Regions from separate parts of the Aquabacter sp. DMC10 genome, predicted to be linked through region 3. Evidence: predicted binding sites of a transcription regulator. Region 3 holds the regulator's gene; each other region holds the start of a gene.
What was found. The regulator PhoB, encoded in region 3, activates phosphate uptake and scavenging genes when phosphate is short. The targets are predictions, from matches to a motif close to TGTCATNNANCTGTCAT.
Positions count from the first base shown of each region.

Region 1 (6,780 bases), on a different contig from region 3:
GCGCCGGTGAGCAGCGGATCGGCCCGCCGCACCAGGCGGTCCATCTCGATGATGCGCGGCCCCAGCACATAGGAGCCGCCAGTGGTGGGGGCGAGAAGCCCGGCATCGCACAGGGCCTGGATGTAGCGATAGGCCGTCGCGCGGGAGGCGCCGTTAGCCTGCACGTCCTCCAGCTGGATGCTCATCCGGTCCTCGCCGAAAAGATCGAGGACCTTCAGCATCTTGTCGAGACTGCTCATGGCACCGTTCCTCGGCTGGCGGGGCCGGCGCGCACGGGACGCACCCTTGCCCGCCATTATAGCGGCCCTGGCCAGAATTGAAATTTGCCAAGAGTTTCAAATCGGCGGCTGCCTGCCGCAGACGGGGCGGCGCCCGCGGGTCCTGGCGCCGATCCCGCGCCGACCTAACGGCGCGGGATGGCGGAAAAAACCCGCGCAAAAGAGGTGGAATGAAGGTTGACAAAAATCTCTCATATTGAGACTTTTGAATTATTCGCCATCCAATGAGCGAAACGACCCGCGCAGACGGGTGAGCATGGGACGTCCTCAGGCGGTCCATGGTTGGGGGAGGACTTGAAGATGAAGCGCGTATCGGCCCGCACATGGATGTCCATGGCGGTGGGCACCCTTTCGCTGTTCGCCGCGTCCGCGGCTCACGCTCAGTTCACCGACGGCGTGCTGCGCATCGGCGTGCTCAATGACCAGTCCGGCATCTATGCGGACATGGCGGGGCCCGGCTCGGTGGTCGCGGCCAAGATGGCGGTCGAGGAGTTCGGCGGCAAGATCGGCAACACGCCCATCGAGGTGATCGTCGGCGATCACCAGAACAAGCCCGACGTGGGGCTCAACATCGCCCGGAAATGGCTGGACGTGGACGGCGTGGACATGATCGCCGACATCCCCAATTCCTCCATTTCGCTCGCCATCGTCCAACTGGTGAAGGACAAGAACAAGGTGGCCGTCATCGCCACCTCCAACAGCAATCGCCTGACGGGGGATTCCTGCACCCCCAACCATGTGCACTGGACGCTGGACAATTATGCGCTGGCCAAGAGCACGGCCACCGAGGTGCTCAAATCCGGCGGCAAGAGCTGGTATTTTGTCACGGTGGATTATGCCTTCGGCCACGACATGGAGCGGGAGGCCGGGCAGATCGTGAAGGCGGCCGGCGGCTCGGTGATGGGGTCCGTGCGCCATCCCTTAAGCACGTCTGACCTCTCCTCCTTCCTGCTCCAGGCCCAGGGTTCGGGCGCGCAGGTGATCGGCTTTGCCAATTCGGGCGCCGACTTCACCAATTCCATGAAGCAGGCGGCGGAATTCGGCATCACCAAGGGCAACCAGAAGCTGGCGGCGCTGGCTGTTTATCTCACCGACATCAAGTCGCTGGGGCTGAACAGCGGGCAGGGGCTTTATCTCAGTGAGCCCTTCTACTGGGACCTCAATGACGAGACCCGGGCCTTCGCCAACAAGTTCGCCGCGCGCCATGGCGGGGCTATGCCCACCTCCTTCCAGGCGGGCGTCTATTCGGGTGTGCTGCATTATCTGAAAGCGGTGGCTGCCCTGAACAGCGACGCGGACGGGCGCGCCATCGTCGCCAAGATGAAGGAATTGCCCACGGACGACCCCGCCTTCGGCAAGGGCTCCGTGCGCATCGACGGCCGCAAGCTGCACCCCATGTATCTGTTCCGCGTGAAGACGCCGGCGGAATCCAAGGGGCCGTGGGACCTCTATATGAAGATCGGCGAGACCCCCGCCGACCAGGCGTTCAAGCCGCTCGATCCGGCCTGCTCCCTCGTGAAGCCGAACTGATCGCGGCGGCCCCAAGACCGAACACAGGCACGGCCGGGGGCAGCGGGCCCCGGCCGAAGGCCTCGCACCTCCCGACCCCGCACCCTCTCAGGAGCAGATCATGGTCGCCATCACCCCCGGCCTTGCCGGTGAGGACAAGCTTGCCCCCACCGATTCCCGTTATGTGGACGTGGCGAGCCTCCCCTGGAAGCCCACGCCCACCAAGGGCATCGACATGAAGATCCTCCTCATCGACGAGGAGACCGGCCTGATGACCGCGCTGTTCCGCTGGGAGCCGGGCACCGTGCTGCCGCGCCACGAGCATGTGGAGATCGAGCAGACCTACGTGCTGGAGGGCAGCATCGTGGATGGCGAGGGCGAGGCGCTGGCGGGCAATTATGTCTGGCGTCCGGCGGGCAACCAGCATGTGGCCCGCTCCCCCCATGGCGCCCTCGTCCTGTCCATGTTCCTGCGTCCCAACAAGTTCCTGGACGGCGATCTGGCGGGGCAGGAATTGAAATAGGCCTGACCGGCCGGGGCGGGCACCTGTCCGCGCCCCGGCCTTGCGCGCGCGCACCAGGGGAGGACCGGGTATGATCGTGGAAGAGCGGATCTATGTGCTGCACACCCACGCGGTGATGGCGGATTATCTGCGGATCTACAGCACGGAGGGCCTGCCGCTTCAGAAGGAGATCCTGGGCGGCTTCCTCGGCTATTTCACAACGGAGTTCGGCACGCAGAATCAACTGGTTCATTTCTGGGCCTATGACACGCTGGAGGAGCGCCGCATCCGCCGCGAGCGGTTGACCCAACAGCCGGGCTGGCAGGCCTGCCTCGCCCAGATCCGCCCGATGATTATGACCATGGAGAACCGCATCCTGGTGCCCACCGCCTTCTCCCCCTGTCCCGGTGCGCGCTCCGACCCTGCCTGACCTCGGAGCGCGATCCGGCCGGATGGCACCGCCTGCGGTTCCATCTCGTCCGTCACTCGCTCTCTCACGTATTGGATAGAGACGGATTCACCCCTCCCATTGTATCTCCGAAGCGATTCAATGGGAGGGGATCCGGCTCCAGGTCCGTCAAGGTTCAATCGCCGCCGACCCCCGGGGCGGGGCAGCCTGAATTTGACCTTGCGCGCCACCATGGCGCCGGGCCCTCGGCGTGGCGGGCTGGTCGCTCTCCTCAGGCGTCCGGCGGTCACACAGCCGTCACCGGGCGGGGCGTTAACTTGGGCGTGACATCAGCGCCGCGCACAACTTTCGCGCGGACGTGATGGTTCAGGTCCGGGAGAAGCCAATGACGCGCATGACGGGTCTCTTGGTGGCAGGCCTCGCGCTGCTGTCTGGTGTGGCGCAGGCGGGAGAGTTGACGGTCTATACTGCGCTGGAGGCCGATCTCCTGCCGGTCTACAAGAAGAGCTTCGAGGAAAAGAACCCCGGCGTCAGCATTCGCTGGGTCCGCGACTCGACCGGCATCATCACCGCCAAGCTGCTCGCGGAGAAGGACAATCCGCAGGCGGACGTGGTGCTCGGCACCGCCGCTACCTCGCTGCAACTGCTGGACGCGGAAGGCATGCTGGAGGGCTATGCGCCCAAGGGCCTCGACAAGATCGACCCGCGCTTCGTCTCCAAGGACACCCCGCCCACCTGGGTGGGCACCAATGCCTGGGCGGCGGCGCTGTGCGTCAATACGGTGGAGATGAAGAAGCGGGACCTGCCCATTCCCACCTCCTGGGCGGACCTCATCAAGCCGGAATACAAGGGCCTCATCGTGATGCCCAATCCGGCGTCCTCCGGCACCGGCTTCCTGGATGTGTCCAGCTGGCTGCAGATGTGGGGCGACCAGAAGGGCTGGGCCTATATGGACGCCCTGCACCACAACATCGCCACCTACACCCATTCCGGCTCCAAGCCCTGCACGCTGGCCGCGTCCGGCGAATATCCCATCGGCATCTCCTTCGAGTTCCGCGCCGCCCGCGTCATCAACCAGGGCGCGCCGGTGGTGGCCGTGGTGCCGACCGAAGGCGTCGGCTGGGACGTGGAGGCCTCGGCCATCGTCAAGGGCACGCCCAATGAGGCCGATGCCAAGAAGCTGATCGACTGGGCCGTCTCCGACGATGCCATGAAGATCTACGCCAAGAACTACGCCATCCTGGGCAATCCCGCCCTGGAAGAGGCCATCAAGAACGTGCCGGCGGACATCAAGGCCAAGCTCATCAAGAACGACTTTGAATGGGCCGCCTCCCATCGCGCCGCCATCCTCGAAGAGTGGCAGAAGCGCTTCGGCAGCAAGTCCGAGCCCAAGGGCTGAGACGAAGGGCTGAGCCAGCCCTTTTGTCCGGCGCGCCGCGTCCGGCACGTCGGCAGCGGGCCATGGAAGCTTGGCCGTGGCAACCCGGCCATGGAAACCCGGCCATCGCAAGCGGGCCATCGCAAGGGAACCGCCGGAGGCATGGCCCATGCGGCAGCCTTCGACGGGGGGATCAGGGCAGCCCGGGCCGCAGGGGGGCCGGCGTTGCAGAGCGAGGGGCTTCCATATGACTGAGCATGCCGTCGAGCTGGCGCTGGCTGCCCTTGAGCCGCCCGCGCGCTCGCCCTATCTGGTGGTGGAGAATGTCACCAAGCGGTTCAAGGACTTCGTGGCGCTGAAGGGCGTCTCGCTGGAGGTCGGAGAAGGCGAGTTCGTGTGCTTTCTCGGCCCGTCCGGATGCGGCAAGACCACCTTGCTGCGCGCTATTGCCGGCCTCGACATCCAATCCTCGGGCACCATCCATCAGGCCGGGCAGGACATTTCCGCCTTGCCCCCGGAGGAGCGCGACTTCGGCATCGTGTTCCAGTCCTATGCCCTCTTCCCCAACCTCACGCTGCGCCAGAACATCGCCTTCGGCCTGGAAAACCGGCGCATGCCGCGCGCCGCCATCACGGCGCGGGTGGAGGAATTGCTCGACCTGGTCGGGCTGAGGGAGCACGGCCACAAATATCCCTCGCAGATTTCCGGCGGCCAGCAGCAGCGCGTGGCCCTGGCCCGCGCCCTGGCGCCGAGCCCCGGCCTGATCTTGCTGGACGAGCCCTTGAGCGCGCTCGATGCCAAGGTGCGCCTTCATCTGCGCAATGAGCTGAAGCAGCTCCAGGCCCGCCTCGGCGTCACCACCGTCATGGTCACCCACGACCAGGATGAGGCGCTCTCCATGGCGGACCGCGTGGTGGTGATGAATGTGGGCGTGGTGGAGCAGGTGGGCACGCCTGCGGAAATCTATAACAGCCCCGCCACCCGCTTTGTCGCCGATTTCATCGGCGCCATGAACTTCTTTCCGGGCGAGATCGCCAATGGCGGAGAGGTGCATGTGGGCGAGGTCCGGCTGCGGGCCGGCCGCGGCCTGCCGGCAGACGGGGTGCGCGTCACCGCCGCCATCCGCCCGGAGGATGTGCGCATCATCGGCGCCGACCCTCACTCCGACTGGCAGTCCGGCAACCGGGTGGAGATGGTGGTGGAGCATGTGGAATTCCTCGGCTCCCATGTGCGCCTGAGCCTCTCCCATCGGGACTTCCGTCCCGCCCTGCTGGTGGCGCAGTCGTCCCAGGAACTGGTGCGTGCGCTCCAGATCGTTCCCGGCAAGCCGGTCGAGATAAGCCTGCCGTCCGAACGGCTGCGCATATATGAGGACAAGGCCAAGGGCGCGGGAGCACATCATGTCTGATGCCGCCGCCGCCCGCATGACGGCCCTGCCGCCCGCGCCGGCCATCCGCCCCAAGGTGGGGCGCGATGACCGGCTGATGCTGGTCTTCACCTTGATGATCGGCCTTTATTTGGTGGTCAGCCTAGCGCTGCCCATTCTGTTCATGTTGTGGAAGTCCACCGAGGTCCGCGCCTTTCCCTATGAGACGGTGGACGTGCAGGTGGACACCGGCGCGGGCTTCGTGGCCGCCGGCACCCTGGAGGCGCTGGCCCAGAAGCTGGCTCTTGCTCCGCCCATTGACCAGGCCCGCCGCTCCACCTCGCTTACGGCGGCGCAGCTGTTTCCCAAGCGCGCCTTCGATGGCGTGCCGCTGAAGGGGCTGCGCATGCGCCTCACCGGCACCGCCGACGGCACGCTCGATCTGTCCGGCAAGCCGGTGGCGCCTGGGGAATGGGCGGAGGTCTCGGCCCAGGACCTGCGGCGCCTGGTGCTGCGCGCCGGCACCGTGCGCAGCCTCGACAATTACATCGCCTATTTCAGCAATCCCGCGCTGACCCAGTCCATCGTCAACAGCTTCGCGGTGTCGCTGGCCACCACCTTCATCACGGTGCTGCTGGCCTTCGGCTTCGCCTATGCCCTCACGCGCACCTGCATGCCCGCCAAGGGCCTGTTCCGCACCATCGCCATGGTGCCCATCCTGGTGCCTTCGCTGCTGGCGGGCCTGTCGCTGGTCTATCTGTTCGGCAATCAGGGCCTGCTGAAGGAAATGCTGTTCGGCGCCAAGATCTACGGCGCCGGCGGCATCATCGCGGGTTGCGTGTTCTACACCTTCCCCCACGCCTTCCTCATCATCGCGACCGCCCTCGCGGTCTCCGATGCCCGGCTCTATGAGGCGGCGCGGGTGCTGCGCACACCGCCCCGGCGGGCCTTCTTCACCGTGACGCTGCCCGGCGCCCGCTATGGCCTCATCTCGGCGGCCTTCGTGGTGTTCACCCTCACCATCACCGAGTTCGGTGTCCCCAAGGTGGTGGGCGGCGACTTCAACGTGCTCGCGGTGGACATCTACAAGCAGGTGGTGGGCCAGCAGAATTTCGCCATGGGCGCGGTGGTGTCGGTGATCCTGCTCATTCCGGCGGTGGTGGCCTTCTTCGTTGACCGGCTGGTCACCGCCCGCCAGGTGGCCTTGCTCACCGCCCGCGCCGTGCCCTATGCGCCGCAGCGCAATGGCGCACTCGACTGGGCCGCCTTTGCCTTCTGCTGCGTGGTGGCGGGGCTGCTGCTGCTGATCCTGGGCGTCTCGCAATATGCCGCCCTGGT
Region 1 covers NZ_JBQUYX010000004.1:385,870-392,649, forward strand. The annotation lists gene ACT54L_RS13350 (IclR family transcriptional regulator) at 1-239, opposite strand, end outside; gene ACT54L_RS13355 (ABC transporter substrate-binding protein) at 579-1,808, shown strand; gene ACT54L_RS13360 (cupin domain-containing protein) at 1,909-2,310, shown strand; gene ACT54L_RS13365 (NIPSNAP family protein) at 2,381-2,719, shown strand; gene ACT54L_RS13370 (putative 2-aminoethylphosphonate ABC transporter substrate-binding protein) at 3,084-4,097, shown strand; gene ACT54L_RS13375 (putative 2-aminoethylphosphonate ABC transporter ATP-binding protein) at 4,324-5,484, shown strand; gene ACT54L_RS13380 (putative 2-aminoethylphosphonate ABC transporter permease subunit) at 5,477-6,780, shown strand, end outside.
Region 1: the regulator PhoB is predicted to act here: its motif matches at 2,983-2,999, upstream of ACT54L_RS13370 (putative 2-aminoethylphosphonate ABC transporter substrate-binding protein).

Region 2 (6,780 bases), on a different contig from region 3:
TCGTGCGCCTCGGACGGGAGCTGGCGCTGGAGGTCACCGCGGAAGGGGTGGAGACGGAGGCGCAGGAATCGCTCCTGCGCACCATCGGCTGCGACGTGGCGCAGGGCTATCTTTACGCGCGCGCCATGGCCTTGCCGGATCTGCTGACCTGGCTTCAGGACTATTCCGCGCAGCGCCCGCTCCAGGAGGTCGGCCCCGCCGACTGAGGCTGGCGGCCCCGGTTCAGCCGCCAGCTTCCTCGCGCAGGATCTCCAGGCGCAGCCATTCCTCCTCGGCCGCGTCCAGTTCGCCCTGTGCCTTGGCCAGGGCATTCGAGGTGCGCTCGAACTTGGCCGGGTCCTTGGCATAGAGCTGGGGATCGGCCAGCAGGGCGCCGAGCCTGGTGATCTCGGCCTGCAGCTTTTCCATGGTCTGGGGCAGGGTTTTCAGGGCGTGCTGCTCGTGGAAGGTCAGGCGGCGCTTCTTGTCCGCCTCCGGCCGGGGTGCTGACTTTTCCCCCCGCGGCTCGCCCTTGGTGGCGGGGCGGCCTTCGCTCTTGCCCTCGCTCTTGCCCTTGGTCTCCACGCCCCGGCCGCGCTGGGTCACCATGTCCGAATAGCCGCCGGCATATTCGCGGAAGACGCCTTCGCCCTCGGCCACGATGATGGAGGACACCGTGCGATCCAGGAAGTCGCGGTCGTGGCTGACCAGGAGCACGGTGCCGGGATAGTCGGCCACCATCTCCTGGAGCAGATCGAGGGTTTCAAGGTCGAGATCGTTGGTGGGCTCGTCCAGCACCAGCATGTTGGAGGGCAAGGCGAGCGCGCGCGCGAGCATGAGGCGGGCGCGTTCCCCGCCCGAGAGCACCCGCAAGGGGGAGTTGGCCTGTTCGGGCGTGAACAGGAAGTCCTTCAGATAGCCCATCACGTGCTTGGGCACGCCCCCCACCATCACCTGGTCGGAACCGCCGCCGGTCAAGGCGTCGCGCAAGGTGGCGTCGGGGTCGAGGGCGGTGCGGCGCTGGTCGAGGGAGACGATGTCCAGATTGGCGCCGAGCTTCACCGAGCCGGTATCCGGCTTCAGGTCGCCGATCAGCATTTTCAGAAGCGTGGTCTTGCCGGCGCCATTGGGACCGACGATGCCGACCCGGTCGCCGCGCAGGATGCGGGTGGAGAACTCCTTCACCACCGGCACGTCGCCGAAGGTCTTGGAAATGCCCTTGGCCTCGATCACCAGCTTGCCGGAGGCATCCGCCTCGCTGACCGTGATCTTCACATTGCCCTGGGAGCGGCGTTCCTCGCGCCGGTCCTTGCGCATGGAGTGCAACTCGCCGAGGCGGCGGACATTGCGCTTGCGCCGGGCTGTGACGCCATAGCGCAGCCAGTCCAGCTCGGCGACGATCTTCCGGTCCAGCTTGTGGCGGTCGACTTCTTCCTGCTCCAGCACGTCGTCGCGCCAGGCCTCGAACTTGCCGAAGCCCTGGTCAAGGCGCCGGGTGGAGCCCCGGTCAAGCCAGACCGTGGCCCGGGACAGGGTTTCCAGGAAGCGGCGGTCATGGCTGATAATCACAAGCGCTGAACGCAGCGACTTCAATTCGCTTTCCAGCCATTCGATGGCCGGCAGGTCCAGATGGTTGGTGGGCTCGTCCAGGAGGAGCACGTCGGGCTCTGGCGCCAGCACGCGGGCAAGCGCCGCGCGCCGCGCCTCGCCGCCGGACAGGCGGCCGGGCTCTTCCTCGCCGGTGAGGCCCAATTGCTCAAGCAGGTACCGGGCGCGATAGAGGTCATCGCCCGGCCCGAGGCCGGCTTCCACATAGGCCAGCGTAGTCGCAACGCCGGAAAAGTCCGGCTCCTGCGGCAGATAGCGCACCGTGGCGCCCGGCTGGAAGAAGCGCGTCCCCGAATCAGGCTCGATGAGGCCAGCGGCCACTTTCAGCAAGGTGGACTTGCCGGAGCCATTGCGCCCGACGAGGCACAATCTGTCTTCCGGCGAGACCGCAAGGTCCGCGCCGTCGAGCAGAGGGGTCGCGCCGAAGCGCAGGTGGATGTCCTGAAGCTGGATGAGCGGAGGAGCCATGGCGCCCGATTAAAGGGATTTGGGCACGGATGGAACACTCGCGCGCAAACTTCCGACCAGATCCAGCGGTCCGCGGGGCGAAGGTGTTGCAGGACTTGCCCCGTATGCCGCCGGATTTCGGTGGAAGTGAGCCCCGACATCCGCTCCGGTTTCGCTTCTCACGATGCAGGCGCTTCCGCCAGCATCGCGAAAAGTCCTTTCAGCCGGAACGCAAGTGAGGGTGCGTCAATGTACGGTGCTGTTGCCTCTCAGCCGAGTAATCTGGTCCTTGAGCACCAGCTTCTTGCGCTTCAGTTCGGCGATCCGCGTCGGATCAGTGGCCGGGCGCTGGAGTTCTCGGCTGAGTTCCGTGTCGAGAGCTGCGTGACGACGTTCAAGCTCTGCAATGTGCGACTGGACGGACATGCTTTCGTCTCTCCCTGTCTGCAACGGACATCAGTCTGTCATGGAGGCGGCGAAGAGTCGATGCCCCTCTTATGCCGCGCTGCAGCAAACCCGGGCGCGCGGGGGATCCGTGCGGCGCCGTCGGTCTTGCAGGCGCGCGTCCCCGTGCGATATTCGCAAGGGACAGCCTTTTCCGGGCGCGGCGGATTCTTGCATGACCAGTGACGAGGAACGGGATCTTAAGCTGCTGCTGGAGCGTCTGCGGCAGGAGCATCGCGACCTGGATGTGGCCATCGACGCCCTGACCGCCGTGGCGGGCTCGGATGTCCTTCAGATCCAACGGCTGAAGAAGCGCAAGCTCCAGCTCAAGGACAAGATCAGCCACCTGGAGGACCAGCTGTTCCCCGACATCATCGCCTGACGGGAGAGGCGAGCGCCCGCCGGCGGAAACCGGCGGACGCAGGCGCGATCAAATCTGGTCGAGCATGGTCTGGGCGCTGGACACGTCCGCCTTGGAGGGCACGTCCTCCACATTGAGCGCCTTCACCACGCCGTCTTCCACCAGCATGGAGAAGCGCTTGGCGCGGATGCCGAGGCCGGCCATGCCGCCGTCGAACGTCAGGTCGATGGCCTTGGCGAAGTCGGCATTGCCATCCGAGAGGAACAGCACCTTGCCGTCGGCGCCGGAGGCCTTTTCCCAGGCGCTCATGACGAAGGGATCATTCACCGCCACCACGGCGATGGTGTCGATGCCCTTGGCCTTGATCTCGCCGGCGCGCGCCACGTAGCCCGGCAGGTGATTCTTATGGCAGGTGGGAGTGAAGGCGCCGGGCACCGCGAACAGCACCACGCGCTTGCCCTTGAAGATTTCCTCGGTGGTCTTCGGCACCGGCCCGTCTTCGGTGCCGACGCGGAAAGTCACGGACGGGAGGGTGTCGCCAACTTGGATGGGCATTTCTTGCTCCGCTGATGGGTCTCCGGTCCTGCGTGGCCGGACGGTATGCCGCGCGGCGGATGGGCCGCGCGCGCCGCGCGCAGGATAGGGACATTTACGGAGGAGGAAAGCGCAGATCGTGGGCGCCGGGCTGTACCACGGTCGGTTGGAGCCGCCCGCGATCCGGTCCCCGCGCGGCATGCCCCGCCTGGCCCGGCGGGGGGGCACGCCCCCCCGGTCTGGGAGGCCTCAGGCGGGCGCCAGGCGGCTTCAGGGTCGCGGGAGCGCAGCCTCGGTTTCGATGGCCTTGCCCTGGTCGGACAAGGTCAGGCGCAGCCGGGCCTCGGGCCAGGCGGCATCCTTGGGCAGGCCGTCCAGGGCGAAGCGGAAGATCAGCGCGCCGCTGCCCGCCTCTTCCCGGCTCGGCAAAGGCAAGGCCCAGGCTTCCGTGGGACCCTCGGCAAACAGGTCCGCCTTGGCGCCGCCGCGCGCCTTGACCACCACCACCGGCGGGGTCTGGCCGGTATCCACCGATACCGCCTCGATGCCGAGCGGGCCGGGGGCGCCGAGCGGCACCTTCACCGGCAGCGCGTCCGCCGCGGCGGCCAGGGAGGGCTCGTCGCTTCCCCCCGCCGGAACGTCGAGGGAGACCTGCACATGGGCCGGCACGCACAAGGCGTCGCAGACCGCAAAGTCCAGGGACAAGTCCATGCGGGTGGCCCTGGCGGGGTCGGCGAGCACCACCCGCACGGGCAGTGTCACCGTCCCCTTGTAGCCGATGGAAAAGCCGCCGCCGCCATCGGAGAAGCGGCGGGGCGCGGGGAATGCCACATGGGCGCCAGCCACATTGCTGGAGTTCGACCAGTCGAAACGGGGGGGTATGCCGCTGTCGCCGGGATAGCGCCAATAGGTCTTCCAGCCGGGGGCGAGGCGGATCTCGATCCCCGCTTCCAGGGTCCCGTCCTTCACCGTGCCCGCCAGAAGGCGCACCTCCGCGCCCTGGGTGCGCGCATAGGGCGTTTCCAGCGCCTGGGCGGCTGGAGCGGACAGGACCAGGGCGACCGCAAGGCCGAGCCCGCGGGCGGCGAAAGGAGAGGCAAAGGTCATGCACAAGCCCCTAACGCGGCTCCGCCGGCCATGCAAAGGGGGCACGTGCACTTTCCCGTGACGGGTGCGGCGAAACGGCATGCCCGGATCGTTGCGGGGCGCTTCGGCGTTTGCAAACGCGCCCCTCCGCGCTAGGCTTTCCCTTATGACGGACGATTTGAAGATGATCTCGCCTGACCGCCCGCGGGACTATCTCGACGGGAAGATGCTGATCGCCATGCCCTCCATGGAGGATGAGCGCTTCTCCCGGACCTTGATCTATCTGTGTGCCCATTCGGAAGAGGGGGCCATGGGGATCGTCGTGAACCAGCCCGCCCCCAATATCGATTTCCGCGACCTCCTGGTGCAGCTGGACGTGGTGCCCGCCGCCGAACGCATCCTCCTGCCCAAGACGGTGGGGGATGTGCGGGTGCTGCGCGGCGGGCCGGTGGAAACCGGGCGGGGCTTTGTGCTCCACAGCGCCGATTTCTTCATCGAAAACTCGACCTTGCCCATTGATGGCGGCATCTGCCTGACGGCCACGCTGGACATTCTGAAGGCCATTGCCGGCGGGCGCGGGCCCTCCAATGCGGTGCTGGCGCTCGGCTATGCGGGATGGGCGCCGGGGCAGCTGGAGACCGAGATCCAGGCCAATGGCTGGCTGCATTGCCCGGCCGACCCTGACCTGGTGTTCGGCGCCAGCATCGAGACCAAATACGATCTGGCGCTGCGCAAGCTCGGCATCGACCTGGCCATGCTCTCCTCGGAGGCCGGGCACGCCTGAGGGCGGCCCGTCCGTCCCGATCAGCCGGCGCTGCGGCGGCGGCGCGGCTCGCTGCGCACTGGCTCGAACAGGGCGCGGCACTCTTCCGCCGTCAGCGGCTCGCCGAACAGGATGCCCTGGGCATATTCGGCCCCGAAATGGGTCATCTCCCCGGCCTCTTCCTCCCGCTCCAGGCCTTCTGCCACCACGTCCATGCCCAGATGGTGGGCAAGGTCGATGATGGAGCCGACGATGATGGGACGCGCCGCCCGGGCTGGACCCTTGGCACTGTCGCGGACGAAGCGCTGGTCGATCTTGATGCTGTCGAACGGGAAGCGCTGGAGATAGGCCAGCGCCGATTGGCCGGTGCCGAAGTCATCGAGGCACAGGCCCGCGCCCAGTTCCCGCATGCGCGCCAGCATGACGGCGGCATATTCGGGGTTTTCCATCACCAGGGCCTCGGTGATCTCCAGCTTGAGGGAGCCGGCCGCCACCACGTTGCGGGCGAGCACCGCTTTTAGGTCCTGGATCAGGTCATGCCGCAGCAATTGCCGCGACGAGACGTTCACATGCATGAAGAGCGGCGGGTCGACCCGCACCAGGCGCTGCCATTGGCCGAGCTGGCGGGCCGCCTTTTCCAGGGCGAACAGGCCGAGGTCGAGAATGAGGCCGGTCTCCTCCGCCAGCGGCAGGAATTCGGCGGCAGGCAATTCGCCGAGGGTCGGATGGCGCCAGCGCAGGAAGGCCTCGAAGCCGCCAATGGCCCGGTCGTCCAGCCGCACGATGGGTTGGTAGCGCACCAGGATCTCGTCGCGCTCCAGAGCGCGGCGCAGATCGTCCTCCAGCGCCACCCGGTCGGTCTTCTGCTGGCGCATGGCCGGGCGGAACACCTCGATGCGGTCGCCGCCGATGCGCTTGGCGAAATACATGGCCAGTTCCGCATCCTTCAGCACGTCGGTGCGCTTGGCCTGGTCGCCGCCGGACAGCACGAGCCCGATGGAGGCGGTGATGAAGACTTCCCGGTCGGCGAAGGTGATGGGCGCGCGCAGCGAGCGGCGCAGGGTGTCGGCGAAGGTGGTGATGCGCTCGGGATCGCGCTCGGACATGAGGATGAGGCCGAACTGATCGCCGGAGATGCGCGCCAGCGTGTCCTGCGGCTTCAAGAGGCGCATCATGCGCCGGGCAACGGTCAGCAGGATGGAATCGGCCATGGCCATGCCCACCGACACATTCACCTGTTTGAACCGATCCAAATCGATGACCATCACCGTGGGCTTCAGCGTGTCGTCGAGCCGGGTGAAGGTCAGCGCCTGATCCAGGCGATCCAGGAACAATTCGCGATTGGGCAGGCCGGTGAGATTGTCGCGCACTGCATCATGCAGCAGGCGCTCGGCGGCGATGCGTTCGCCGGTCACGTCCACCAGGGTGCCGATGCAGCGGACCACCTCGCCATCGGCGCCCACCACGGGGCGGGCACGCAGGTTGAAGGTGAGATAATGCCCGTCGATGGCGCGCAGGCGGAAGTCCTGGTCGATGCGCCCGCGCCGCTGGTCGATGA
Region 2 covers NZ_JBQUYX010000003.1:532,504-539,283, forward strand. The annotation lists gene ACT54L_RS11065 (putative bifunctional diguanylate cyclase/phosphodiesterase) at 1-206, shown strand, start outside; gene ACT54L_RS11070 (ABC-F family ATP-binding cassette domain-containing protein) at 223-2,055, opposite strand; gene ACT54L_RS11075 (YdcH family protein) at 2,281-2,460, opposite strand; gene ACT54L_RS11080 (YdcH family protein) at 2,654-2,860, shown strand; gene ACT54L_RS11085 (redoxin family protein) at 2,909-3,394, opposite strand; gene ACT54L_RS11090 (protein-disulfide reductase DsbD domain-containing protein) at 3,644-4,480, opposite strand; gene ACT54L_RS11095 (YqgE/AlgH family protein) at 4,644-5,243, shown strand; gene ACT54L_RS11100 (EAL domain-containing protein) at 5,264-6,780, opposite strand, start outside.
Region 2: the regulator PhoB is predicted to act here: its motif matches at 2,486-2,502, upstream of ACT54L_RS11075 (YdcH family protein).

Region 3 (6,780 bases):
GATCGAGAAAGTGACGCACACCATTGGCACTCATTCGGCCGCTCCCTTCACCGCGGCCATGTTGAGACCGTCCTCGATCCGCCGGCACGCCGCCTCGATCTTGTCGCAGGCGATGCCGACCTCCTCCTCGCTGACCACCAAGGGCGGCAGCAGGCGCACCACATTGTCTCCGGCGCCAGGCGCCAGAAGGCCCTCCTCGCGCAGGGCCAGCACGAGGTCCGCCGCGGGCCCCTGGGCGCGCAGGCCCAGCAGCAGGCCTTCGCCACGCACTTCGGCGATGACCCGGGGATGCCGGTCCATCACCTCGGCGAGGCGCTGTTTCAGGCGGCCGCCCACGGTGCGCACATGGTCGAGGAAGCCGTCGGCCAGCACGATGTCCAGCACCGCATTGCCCACCGACATGGCGAGCGGATTGCCGCCATAGGTGGACCCGTGGGTACCAAGCGTCATACCCTTGGCCGCCTCCTCGGTGGCAAGGCATGCCCCCATGGGGAAGCCGCCGCCAATACCCTTGGCCACCGCCATGATGTCGGGCGTGATGCCGCTTCCCTCGTGGGCGAAGAGCCGGCCGGTGCGGCCGACGCCGGATTGCACCTCGTCAAGCACCAGCAGCAGGCCATGGTCGTCGCACAGCTCGCGCAGTTGCCGCAGGAAGGTGGCGGGCGGCACGCGCACGCCGCCCTCGCCCTGGATGGGCTCCAGCAGAATGCCGGCCGTGTGCGGGCCGATGGCCGCCTTCACCGCCTCGATGTCACCGAACGGCACCTGGTCGAAGCCGGGCATCTCGGGCGCAAAGCCTTCCAGATACTTGGCATTCCCACCGGCGGCGATGGTCGCCAGCGTGCGTCCGTGGAAGGCGCCCTCGAAGGTGATGAGGCGATTGCGCTCCGGCGCGCCGTTCACGAACTGGTAGCGGCGCGCCATCTTGATGGCGCACTCCAGCGCTTCCGCACCGGAATTGGTGAAGAACATGGTGTCGGCGAAGGTCGCCTGCGTCAGGCGGTTGGCGAGCTTCTCCCCGCCCGCGATGCGGAACAGGTTGGAGGTGTGCCAGAGCTTGCCGGCCTGCTCCCGCAGGGCCTCCACCAGATGGGGATGAGCGTGCCCGAGCACGTTGACTGCGATGCCAGCCGTGAAATCGAGATAACGTCGCCCGTCCGTCGTGACGAGCCAGCAGCCCTCTCCCCGCTCGAATTCGAGGTCGATACGCGCATAGGTCGGCAGAACGGGGGTAATCACGGACCCCTCCCAAGGGGTTGGCGGGCCACACGATCGTGGCCACATAGGTGGTCAGAAATGCCAAAGGCCGCCCCGCTTGAGGACGGCCCGACGGCGGGGATTCTAATGATCGCGCGCGCGAGGTCAACCATGCTGCGCCGTTAACGGGATTGTAAGGACTTGGGGAAAACAGGCCGGCGACTCAATCTCGCACTGGGCGAGAGTCTCCGCATATTGTAGCCTTCCAACCGTCGACTACGACATGTCGTGCGACACTTTCCAAGTGGTGTCGGGCAACTCGGCTCCCGCGTGCGAAAGCGCGTTTTCGGGATCGATGTCGGAGTCGGCGAAATGCGGCGGGAACGGAGTCGGATCCGGCTGAGCCGGCCTGATCCGGGAACTCTGGGTCCATCTTAAAAGTGGGGACGGGTGCGGGCTTTTGCCGTGCGCACGTCTCTTGGAGGAGAACGATGAGCTGGAACGACGAGCGCGTCGAACTCTTGAAAAAGCTCTGGAGCGAAGGCCTCTCCGCGAGCCAGATTGCAAGCGAATTGGGCGGGATCACCCGCAATGCGGTCATCGGCAAGGTGCACCGCCTCGGCCTGTCCGGCCGCACCAAGAGCGTCGCCGCGCCCGCGCGACCGCGCAAGGCGTCGCGTCCTGAGACGCCGGCCCCGCAGCAGCGCCCCGCCAGTGCGCCCCAGCGCCCGGCCACCCACGGCAACACGGCCCTCGCGCAGTTGCCCGAGGAAGAGTTCGAGCCCGCACCTGCCCCGGCCCCCGTGGTGGCGGACAATGTGGTGTCCATGTCGCAGCGCTGCACCATCATGAACCTGACAGAAGCCACCTGCCGCTGGCCCATCGGCGAGCCGGGGACGGAAGGCTTTTATTTCTGCGGCGGCCGCAGCGTGACCGGCCTGCCCTATTGCACCACCCATGCGCGCCTGGCCTATCAGCCGGTTCAAGATCGCCGGCGTGACCGGCGCCTCGCCTATCTGTGAGGCCCGTGCGCGGGTGCACCCGCGCCCGAGCGCAGTTCCGCGCGAAGCGGTTTGGCGTTTCGATGAAACGCTGAAAAGCTGAAGCGCTCTAAGATGAACGAAAACGGCCGGCCTCCCATGCGGAGCGCCGGCCGTTTTCGTTCACGCCGCGCGCACCGCGCTCCAGCAGCCGCCCCTCCAAACGAAAACGCCCGGCGCATCGGCCGGGCGTCGGGACAAGCTGCGTGTCCTGGTGCTTACTCGTTGATAGAGGCACCGGAGGCCTTCACCACCGGGGTCCACTTGGCCAGCTCCGCCTTCACATGGGCATCCAGCTCGGCCGGGGTCGAGCCCACCGAGACCGCGCTGAGATCGGCGAGCTTGGCCTTCACCGCCGGGTCCGCCACCGCCTCGATGCAGGCCTTGGCCAGCTTGTCGATGATGGCCGTGGGGGTGCCCGCCGGCGCGAAGATGGCGTTCCAGGAATAGGTCTCATAGCCTGGCAAGCCGGATTCCGAGACGGTCGGCAGGTCAGGAGCGGCGGGCGAGCGATCCTTGGTGGTGACGGCAATGCCCACCACGTCGCCCTTGCGGATGGCGCCGATGGACGAGGGCAGATTGTCGAACATGATCTTCACCTGGCCGGACAGCAGGTCCACCTTGGCCGGGCCCGCGCCCTTGTAGGGGACATGGACCATCTTCACGCCCGCCATGCTCTCGAACAGGGCCCCGGAGAGGTGGAGAGGCGTGCCGACGCCGGACGAGGCATATTCATACTTGTCCGGGTTGGCCTTCAGCAGCGCGATCAGTTCGGCCGTGGTCTTCACGTTGAGCGAAGGGTGGACCACCACCACGTTCGGCACGTTCACCAGCAGGGAGACCGGCGCGAAGTCCTTCACCGGGTCATAGGGCATCTTGGTGTAGAGCGCGGGGTTGATGGCGTGGGTCGCCACCGTGCCCATGAGGATGGTGTAACCATCCGGCGGCGCCTTGGCGACGGCGGCGGCGCCGGCATTGCCGCCCGCACCGGCCCGGTTTTCCACCACCACGGGCTGCTTGAGGATCTCACCCATCTTGGCCGCCACGATGCGGGCGACGATGTCGGTGGAACCGCCGGCGGCGAAGGGCACCACCATGCGGATGGGCCGGTTGGGGAAGTCCTCCTGCGCCATGGCGGTGCCCGTGAAGGCGGCCGTGGCCAAAGCGAGGACTGCAAGCAGGCGTTTCATCAGGCGCTCTCCTCTTGTGCGTTCCGGTACGGCTGCGCCGCACCGCCTTCCCCTCCCCCTGGACCACGGGACACAAGGGTGGAGCGGATATTGGACGAATTGCGCGGCGAGGCAAAGGCCATGCGCGGCGCGAATTCTGCACCTGGATACCCTCCGCACATGACTTTAGGTTAAGGCGCACCCTCGCCTGTCGGCCTCTTCCGGGCGTTGAAAAAAGAAGGGCCCGGCCGGCGGAGATCATCCGCCGGCCGGGCCTTGGATCCGTTGGCGCCTCAATGGGAGCGCGCGAACATCTCATTGAAGGAATAGCCCGCGCCGCGCACGGTGCGGATCGGGTCCATCTGGCGGCCGCGATTGATCGCCTTGCGCAGCCGTCCCACATGGACGTCGACGGTGCGCTCGTCGATATAGACGTCCTGCCCCCACACGCCGTCCAACAACTGTTCCCGCGAGAACACTCGGCCGGGGCTCTGCATCAGGAATTCCAGCAACCGGAACTCGGTGGGGCCGAGATGAATCTCACGGCCCGCCCGGTGCACCCGATGCGTTTCGCGGTCGAGCTCAATGTCCCCCGCCCGCAGCAAGGTCGCCACATGCTCGGGCTTGGCCCGCCGCAGCAGCGCCCGCACGCGGGCGAGCAGTTCCGGCACCGAGAAGGGCTTGACCACATAGTCGTCCGCCCCGGTGGCAAGCCCGCGCACCCGTTCCGTCTCCTCGCCGCGCGCGGTGAGCATGATGACGGGGAGGCGCTCGGTCTCCGCCCGCGTGCGCAGGCGCCGGCACAGCTCGATGCCGGACAGGCCCGGCAGCATCCAGTCCAGGATGACGAGGTCGGGAACCGCCTCTCTCAGGCGGGTCTCCGCCTCGTCGCCGCGCCCCACATTGTCCACCGCATAGCCTTCCGACTCCAGATTGTACCGAAGCAGCAGGCTAAGCGGTTCTTCGTCCTCGATAATCAAGATACGCGCGGGCACGGAGGATCATCCCTGAAGGCTGTGACCCGGGAAGGTAACGGCGGTCTCGCTGGAGCGGTCGGCCTTGGGACGCTCGTCGGAGAGCATCTGTCCGGTGACCATGTAATAGACGGTCTCCGCCACGTTGGTGGCGTGGTCGCCGATGCGCTCGATGTTCTTGGCGCAGAACAGAAGATGCGTGCACACCGAGATGTTGCGCGGATCTTCCATCATATAGGTGAGCAGCTCGCGGAACAGCGAGGTGTACATGGTGTCGACAACGCTGTCGCGGCCCCACACCTCGATGGCCTTGGCCTCATCCTTGCCGGCATAGGCGTCGAGCACCTCCTTCAGCTGCTCGAGCACCAGGTCGGACATGTGCTCCACGCCGCGCACCAGCTTCTGCGGGTGGTACTCGCCCTCGATGGCCAGGACGCGCTTGCCCACGTTCTTGGCGAGGTCGCCGATGCGCTCCAGGTCCGAGGCGATGCGGATGGCCGCCACCAGCTCGCGCAGGTCGGTGGCCACCGGCTGACGCTTGGCGATGACGAGGATGACCTTTTCCTCGATCTCGCGCTGCATGTGATCGACACTGGCGTCGAGCAGGATGACCTTCTGCCCCGACGCGGTGTCGCGGCGGATGAGGGCATTGACGGAATCCGCCACCAGACGCTCGGCCTGGCCGCCCATTTCGACCACCTTGCGGCCGATCTCTTTCAGTTCGGCGTCGAAGGCCGATACGATATGCTCGGGCATCGTGTTCACCCCTGCAGGCTCAGCCGAAGCGGCCGGTGATATAGTCACGCGTCTTGATCTGCCGCGGATTGGTGAAGATCACGTCGGACGGGCCGACCTCCACCAGTTCGCCCAGATAGAAGAAGGCGGTGATGTCCGCGCAGCGGGCCGCCTGTTGCATATTGTGCGTCACGATGACGATGGTGAAGTCCTGCTTCAGCTCGTCGATCAGGTCTTCGATCTTCGAGGTGGAGATGGGGTCGAGCGCAGAGGTGGGCTCGTCCAGCAGGATGACCTCGGGCTGCACCGCGATGGTGCGGGCGATGCACAGGCGCTGCTGCTGGCCGCCGGACATGCCGAGCGCCGAGGTGTGCAGGCGATCCTTGGTCTCGTCCCAGATGGCCGCCTTGCGCAGGCAGCTCTCGACGCGATCGTCCATCTGCGACTTGTTCAGCCGCTCGTGCAGGCGCACGCCGAAGGCGATGTTGTCATAGATGGACATGGGGAAGGGCGTGGGCTTCTGGAACACCATGCCGATGCGGGTGCGCACGATGGTGGGGTCCAGCTCCTTGCCGACCACATTGACGCCGTCGAACAGCACCTGACCCTCGGCGCGCTGGCCGGGATAAAGGTCATACATGCGGTTGAAGACACGCAGCAGCGTGGACTTGCCGCAGCCCGACGGGCCGATCATGGCCGTCACGCGCTTCTCGGGGATGTCGAAGTTGATGTTCTTCAGGGCATGGTTCTGCCCGTAATAGAAATTCAGCTTGTCCACCTTGATCTTGGTGGGCGCCGCCAGGGCGTCGGGCTTGGCGGAGACGGAAGCGGCGATGTTGAAATTGGGGTCCACGGCGGAAGTCATGTGCGGCCTCTTGGATCTCTGAGCGCCGGCTGCGTCGGCCCGGCTTTGGATCACTGAGTGCCGGGCCCCATGGCCCGGCTGGGTGTGTCTTAGGGCCGGGCCTCGCGCCCGGCTGGATCGCGCGCGGCGATCCGGGAAAGGGGGTCCGGGCGCCTTACTTGGTGCGGGCCAGGAAGAACCGGGAGGCGATGTTCAGCAACAGCACGCCCACGGTGATCAGCAGCGCCCCCGCCCAGGCCAGCGCGACCCAGTCATCGAACGGGCTGCCGGCATATTGGTAGATGGCGATGGGCAGGCTGGCCATGGGCTTGGACATGTCCAGCGACCAGGAATTGTTGCCCAGCGAGGTGAAAAGCAGCGGCGCCGTCTCGCCCGCCGCGCGGGCGATGGCCAGCAGGATGCCGGTGACGATGCCGGCCCGCGCGGCGCGCCAGGTCACCATCATGACCACCTTCCACTGGGGCGCCCCGAGAGCGAAGGCCGCCTCGCGCAGGCCCACCGGCACCAGGTTCAGCATGTCCTCGGTGGTGCGCACCACCACCGGGATCACCAGGATGGCGAGCGCAATGGAGCCGGCCCAGCCGGAGAAGCCGCCGAACGGCACCACCAGGAGCTGATAGATGAACAGGCCCACCAGGATAGACGGCGCCGACAGGAGAATGTCGTTCACGAAGCGGGTGGCAGAGGCGATCTTGGTGCCCTTGCCGTTCTCCGCCAGGAAGGTGCCGGCGAAGATGCCGATGGGTCCGCCAATGGCGAGCGCCACCGCCACCTGGATCAGCGATCCGACGATAGCGTTC
Region 3 covers NZ_JBQUYX010000002.1:804,138-810,917, forward strand. The annotation lists gene argF (ornithine carbamoyltransferase) at 1-34, opposite strand, end outside; gene ACT54L_RS08455 (acetylornithine transaminase) at 31-1,239, opposite strand; gene ACT54L_RS08460 (GcrA family cell cycle regulator) at 1,689-2,219, shown strand; gene ACT54L_RS08465 (Bug family tripartite tricarboxylate transporter substrate binding protein) at 2,456-3,427, opposite strand; gene phoB (phosphate regulon transcriptional regulator PhoB) at 3,700-4,401, opposite strand; gene phoU (phosphate signaling complex protein PhoU) at 4,408-5,136, opposite strand; gene pstB (phosphate ABC transporter ATP-binding protein PstB) at 5,156-5,980, opposite strand; gene pstA (phosphate ABC transporter permease PstA) at 6,135-6,780, opposite strand, start outside.